One region of the Bradyrhizobium sp. A11 genome, then DNA from elsewhere that is predicted to be linked to it. Evidence: riboswitches for the same ligand, from Rfam matches in the RefSeq annotation. Region 1 holds a riboswitch; the other holds the start of a gene.
The links. A riboswitch is a leader RNA that binds a small molecule or an ion and turns the genes downstream of it on or off. The one in region 1 is predicted to bind cobalamin.

Region 2: another riboswitch for cobalamin. It lies ahead of WI560_RS10835 (energy-coupling factor ABC transporter permease); the one in region 1 lies ahead of WI560_RS14605 (TonB-dependent receptor).

What each region holds. Positions count from the first base shown of each region.
Region 1 covers NZ_CP149509.1:3,167,998-3,171,199, forward strand. The annotation lists gene WI560_RS14585 (adenylate/guanylate cyclase domain-containing protein) at 1-275, shown strand, start outside; gene WI560_RS14590 (hypothetical protein) at 382-558, shown strand; gene WI560_RS14595 (hypothetical protein) at 723-932, shown strand; gene WI560_RS14600 (hypothetical protein) at 1,031-1,294, shown strand; cobalamin riboswitch at 1,334-1,548, shown strand; gene WI560_RS14605 (TonB-dependent receptor) at 1,662-3,202, shown strand, end outside.
Region 2 covers NZ_CP149509.1:2,355,359-2,358,560, forward strand. The annotation lists gene WI560_RS10825 (cobyrinate a,c-diamide synthase) at 1-358, shown strand, start outside; gene cobA (uroporphyrinogen-III C-methyltransferase) at 355-1,086, shown strand; cobalamin riboswitch at 1,132-1,351, shown strand; gene WI560_RS10835 (energy-coupling factor ABC transporter permease) at 1,388-2,065, shown strand; gene cobF (precorrin-6A synthase (deacetylating)) at 2,106-2,855, shown strand; gene cobT (nicotinate-nucleotide--dimethylbenzimidazole phosphoribosyltransferase) at 2,866-3,202, shown strand, end outside.

The DNA of each region.
Region 1 (3,202 bases):
TCGCCGGCCAGAGCGCGCCGCAGCCGATCTTCGAGGTGATGGCGAGGGCGGGCGCGCTCACCGATGCGCAAGCCAGCCTGCGCACGCACTATGCCGAGGCGCTTGCCGCCTATCGTATCAGGCGCTTCGATGCGGCGCGCGCTGCATTCAACGCGGCCCTCGAAGCCGTTCCCGGTGACGGGCCCTCGCGCACGATGCTCGGCCGCATCGCGCAGCTCGAGGCGAGCCCGCCCGACGAGGCATGGGACGGTGCCTGGCGGCTCGACAGCAAATAGGCTGCCCGCACCGGAAAAATTGCTTCTGCTCGATAACGATGTTCGCCGTGACCTATTTCCCGGGCTTAGGTTGAATGTCCTTGAGGCGTTTGATGGGGACACGCCGATGCCAGAACTTCAGGACAGGCTGGAACGGTTTGAGACGCTCACCGCCGAATGCGAGCTGATCGCCAAGCTCGCCACCGATGGCAGCAAGCGCGAGTTCTATCTGAAGCTTTCGGAGCAATACCGTCAGTTGGCGGTCGACATGCGGCAGGCGATCGCGACCGAGGCTGCGGCCTGAGGCCGGCTGCAATCCGTTCTTAAGGTTTGGCGCGCATCCTGATGGCATGCGGGCGTCGCTGATAGGTGATGCCCGTGGTGGGAAGGCCGGGGTTCGTTGCAATGCAGCGTATCCCGTGAACGTGATTTGCCATGCCTGTTTGCCATGCCTGACAGGGGCATCCCATGCGCCTCGTTGCCGTGATCATCATCGCGCTCATGACGGCGGCCTGCGATCAGGAGCAGGACATCACCGGCTCGACGCCGCCCTGTCCCTTGCGGAACTACAGCTACAATCCCCGCGACATGAACCAGTGCGTCAACGCCTGCAAGGCATGCGATCGCGGCACGACCGTCACCTGCTCGACCTCCTGCACCCTCAAGGGCGCGCGCTGACGGCTGCCCCGGAGCTGCCTCGCGCAACCGGCGGTGCTTGGGCACCGGAACGATTCACTTGGGTTAATCATTGAAGAGGCGGCAGGACGTGGAGTCCGATGGAAATGGGTATGCTCGATCCCGGTCGATTTCTGGTGTCGTGCTCGCATTGCGAGGCCTGGCCGATGGCCGCCAATGTGAAGCGGTCGAGCTGGTCGGCGTCTCCGCATGAGGTCGGGTTCGTCTGCACGCGCTGCCGCCGCGAGGAAACCGCGATCGTCTCGGCCTCCGGCGAACTGACCCCGGTCAAGCGCGTCGATGTTCCGCCACGCGATGTCACGGCCGCCTGGGCCCAGGCGCAACGTCCGCGCGGACGGACCTGAGCGCCGCCCAACGGTCGATTGACACGCTGCCGGGGCGACACGTAAATGGCCGGCGACGGTTCTCCTCACGGAGATCAAAAGGGAATGTGGTGCGGGATGTCCCAATGCCGGGATCTATGCCAACGCCACGGCTGCCCCCGCAACTGTAAGCGGTGAATCTTTCGTCCTGTGCCACTGGGAATCTCGGTCCTGGGAAGGCGACGCAAGGTCACGACCCGCGAGCCAGGAGACCTGCCGTCAGCCGTGGTCACACGCGAAGATGTCGGTCGGGGAGTACAGACATTGGCTTCATCGGAGCAGTCCGCCGCTCTGCCGTGAAACCTCGTTCGCTGTGACGTGCCACTGACGTCATACCGAGGTTACAACAATGTCCCGTCTCGTTTCTGCCGCCCGGCGCCTCAGCGCCGGCCTGCTCGCGTCCGTCTCGCTCCATTCGCTCGATCTATCCTCCGCCTTCGCCCAGCAGGGGCTTGCCGAGCAATTGCCGCCGATCGAGGTGAGCAAGCCCGCCGATCAGAACCGCACGCGGGCGAGGGCGACCGGTGAGGGCGAGGCGACGCGGCCGCGACGCACCGCGAACGTTGCGCCGCCAGGCGATGGCACCGGCTCATCCGGCTCGGGCTCGGAGGCTGTCGCCGGCGGCGGCGGTATCGTCGGGGCCGCCACGACCGTGATCACGGCCGCGGATATCGCGCATTCGCCGTCGCAGGCGCTTGCCGAGATCATCGCCACGCAGGTGCCGGGAGCCCAGATCACGACGTTCTATGGCGGCCAGATCGGCGCCAAGACCAGCGTGGACCTGCGCGGCTTCGGCGCCTTTGCCACCGCCAACACGCTGGTGCTGGTCAACGGCCGGCGGCTCAACGACGTCGACATGGCGCAGGTGGACCTCTCCACCATCCCGCTCAATTCCATCGAGCGCATCGAGATCACGCGCGGCAATTCCGGCGCGGTGCTCTACGGCGACAACGCGGTCGGCGGCGTGATCAACATCGTCACCAAGACCGGCGCCGGCGGACCGCCCGTGACTGCGCGCATCGAGGCCGGCTTCGGCTCGTTCAACACCAAACTCGGCAACGTCTCGACCGCGCTCAATTCCGGGCCATGGTCGACCTCGTTCTACGGCAATGCCGTCAGGACCGACGGCTATCGCGACAACAATCGCTATTCCCAGCAAAACGGCGTCGGCAATCTCAACTACACCACGCCAGGCCTGAGCGCGTTTCTCACCGTCACCGGCGACAATCAGGAACTGCGGCTGCCGGGCGGCCGCACCGTCGATCCCTCGATCGGCCTCGACGAGCTCAGGACCAACCGCCGAGGCACCAGCACGCCGTTCAATGCCGCCAACCAGCAGGGCTTCAGCGCGACGGCCGGGTTTACCAGGACCCTGGTCAATGGCGTCGATCTCATCGTCGACGGCGGTGTGCGCGACAAGAAGCAGCAGAGTGCGTTCTTCTCCAGCCCGACGCCGGTTCCGGCCTTCTTCACCTCGACTTATGTCGAGTCCCAACTGACGAATTGGTCGATCACGCCGCGGCTCAGCGTGAAGAGCCTGCTGCTCGGCCTGCCGTCGCAGCTGCTGACCGGCATCGATTATTACGATGCGAGCTTCGAGCAGAACCGCGGCGCCGGGCAGGGGCTCGCCGCCTGGCACAATTACGACCTGAGGCAGCAGACGGTCGCAGGTTATTTCCAGCACACATTGGGCGTGCTGCCCACGACCGACGTCTCCTACGGCGTGCGGATGCAGAACGTCCGTCTTGCGGCACGCGACAATTTCGACGCGGCGGCGCCGTTCAACGCCGATATCGGTGCGCTGCCGCTGACGAACGACGAGACCCAATACGCGCTGCATCTCGGAGCCGAGCATCGTCTCAACGACGTGGTCTCGCTGTTCGCTCGCGC
Region 2 (3,202 bases), 810 kb from region 1:
CGCCGAGACGCGGCCGGTGCATGGCGAGTGCGGGGGCTACATGGTGCTGGGGGCCGGGTTGACCGACGCGGAAAGTGTCCGCCATGAGATGACGGGCCTGCTTGGCCTCGAGACCAGCTTTGCCAAGCGCCGCATGCATCTGGGCTATCGCCTCGCGGCGCTCGCCGCACCGATGCCGGGACATCGTCCCGGCACGCGTCTGCGCGGTCACGAGTTCCACTATTCGACCATTCTCGCCCAGCCTGACACGCCGCTGGCGGTCGTGCATGATGCCACCGGCGCCGTCATCGCCGAGACCGGCTCGCAGCGCGGCCATGTCAGCGGCACCTTCTTTCATCTGATCGCGGAGGACCGGTGAGCGGGTTCGTTTCCTTCGTCTCCGCCGGACCCGGCGATCCCGAGCTGCTCACGCTCAAGGGCGCGGCGCGGCTGCGCGAGGCCGACGTCGTGCTCTATGACGATCTCGCCTCGGGTGCGATCCTCGATCTCGCCCGGCCGGGCGCCAATCTCGTCGCGGTCGGCAAACGCGCCGGGCGGCCCTCGACCAAGCAGCATCACGTCAACCGCCTGCTGGTCGACTATGCCGCAACAGGGGTGCGCGTGGTGCGGCTGAAGTCCGGCGATGCCGGCATTTTCGGCCGGCTCGAGGAGGAGATCGAGACGCTGCGCGAGGCCGGCATCGGCTATGAGATCGTTCCCGGCGTCACCTCGGCCTGCGTCGCCGCCGCGCAAGCCGGCATTCCCCTGACCCGGCGCCACACCTCGCGCCGGGTGCAGTTCATCACCGGCGCCGACGTCACCGGCGAGCTGCCGCCGAATCTGAACTGGGCGGCGCTGGCCGATCCCGAGGCGACGACCGTGGTCTATATGGGCCGGCGCACCTTTCCGGCGCTTGCCGCAAAATTGATCGCGCACGGCCTCGCCGCGGAGACCCCGGCGCTGGTCGCCGAATCCCTCGGCCGACCCGACGAGCGGCTGGTCCGCACCACCATTGTTGAGCTGGCCGAGCAGCTTGCCCGCGGTGGCGCTCCTTCGACCGCCGCCGTGATCCTGTTCGGTGCGCTGGCCGGGGATTATCCGTCGTGATCGCCCCGGCCGCGCCTCGCCCCTTGACGCAGGCTCGGCGAAAGGGGCACACAGGAGAAGCAAGGTGCTCGACGCGGCGCAAAGCGCCGGAGCATAATCGGGAATGGGGATGGGCGGACCAAGTTGCGGCGCCCAAAACCCCAGCCGCCCCCGCGACTGTAAGCGGTGAGGGACTTCGATCAGCCACTGGGCCGCAAGGTTCGGGAAGGCCGGAGAACCCAGTGAACCGCGAGCCAGGAGACCGGCCCTGCACGTTTTGAGGCCAAGGCCGTCGGGTGTGACGGCAGGAAGGATCTGAGCCATGCATATCGAACCCGGTCTAGTGACGGGCGCCAAGCTCGTGCTGAGTTACGCAACCGGCATCGCCGCAGGCGGCGTTGCCTTGAAGCTCGCAGCCCAAACCGTGCGCGAGCAGGGTATCGGCTCGTTCGCGGCGCGCACTTTGGCCACGACGGTCCTCGTCTTCACGTTCTTCGAGATCCTGCCGCACTTCCCGGTCGGCGTCTCCGAGGTGCACTTCATCCTCGGCTCGACCTTGTTCCTGCTGTTCGGTGCTGCGCCGGCGGCCTTCGGCCTCGCGTTCGGCCTGCTGCTTCAGGGCGTGTTGCTCGAGCCGGTCGATCTGCCGCAATACGGTATGAACGTCACGACGCTGCTGGTGCCGCTGTTCGCGATCCAGGCGATCGCCACGCGGATCATTCCGCGCAACACGGCCTATGTCGACCTGAAGTATCGGCAGGCATTGGCGCTGTCGACCACCTATCAGGCCGGCGTGATCGCCTGGGTGGCGTTCTGGGCGCTCTATGGCTCCGGCTTTGCGATGAGCAACCTCGCCAGCATCGCGACGTTTGCGGCGTCCTACGCGCTCGTGATCGTGATCGAGCCGCTGGCCGATCTCGCCGTGCTGGCGCTGGCGAAGTCGCTGCGCGGCGTCACCGCGCCCGGCCTCGTCACTCCGCGCCTGCACAACGCAGCTTAACTGAGACAAGGGGCGGCCGTCATGGCCGCCCCCACGCGCAATGCTCACGCTCTCCCTGATCGGCATCGGTTGCGGCGATCCCGCGCAGCTCACGCGCGCCGCAGTTGACGCCATCAACGCCGCCGACCTCGTCCTGATCCCGCGCAAGGGAACGGCGAAATCCGATCTCGCCGATCTCAGGCGGACGATCTGCGCGGATGTGCTCACCAGCGACACGACAGCCATCGCCGAGTTCGATCTTCCCGTGCGCGATGCTGCCGAGGCGGATTACCGCAAGGGCGTGGACGACTGGCACGATGCGGTCGCCGCGACCTGGTCCGAGACGATCGCAGATCAGCTCGGAAGCGACGGCAAGGTCGCGCTGCTGATCTGGGGCGATCCTTCGCTGTATGATTCCTCGCTGCGCATCGCGCGGCGGCTCGCTCCCTTGCCCAGAATCGAGGTCGTGCCCGGCATCACGTCGATCCAGGCGCTGTGCGCGGCCCATGCGCTGCCGCTCAACGACATCGGCGAGCCGTTCCTGGTCACGACCGGGCGACGCCTGCGCGAAGGCGGCTGGCCGCAAGGCGTCGACACCGTGGTGGTGATGCTCGACGGCGGCACGGCATTCGAATCGTTGGATCCGGCAGGAATTCACATCTATTGGGGCGCCTATCTCGGCATGCCCGATCAGATCATCATGTCCGGCGCCCTCGCCGAAACCGGCCGGCGCATCGTCGCGGCACGGCAGGAAGCGCGCGCGCGGCATGGCTGGATCATGGACAGCTATATTCTCAAGCGCAGGCGTTAAGCGAGGCAGCATGCTCCCCGAATGGGTCACCCGGAACTGCCCCGCGATCTCCGCGCTTCATCGCGAGGCGGCGATCGCGCGTCAGGCGCAGCTGACGAAGCCGACCGGCGCGCTCGGCCGGCTCGAGCAGCTCGCGATCGAGCTCGCCGGTTTGCAAGCGACCGAGCAGCCGCGCGCGGCGCGCGTGCCGATCATCGTCTTCGCGGGCGACCACGGCATCGTCGCGCAGGGCGTCTCGGCCTATCCGCAACAAGTGACCATCGCGATGATGGCGAATTTTGCCTCCGGCGGTGCTGCGATCTCGGTGCTGGCGCGCGAGCTTGGCTCGCGCCTGGAGGTGGTCGATG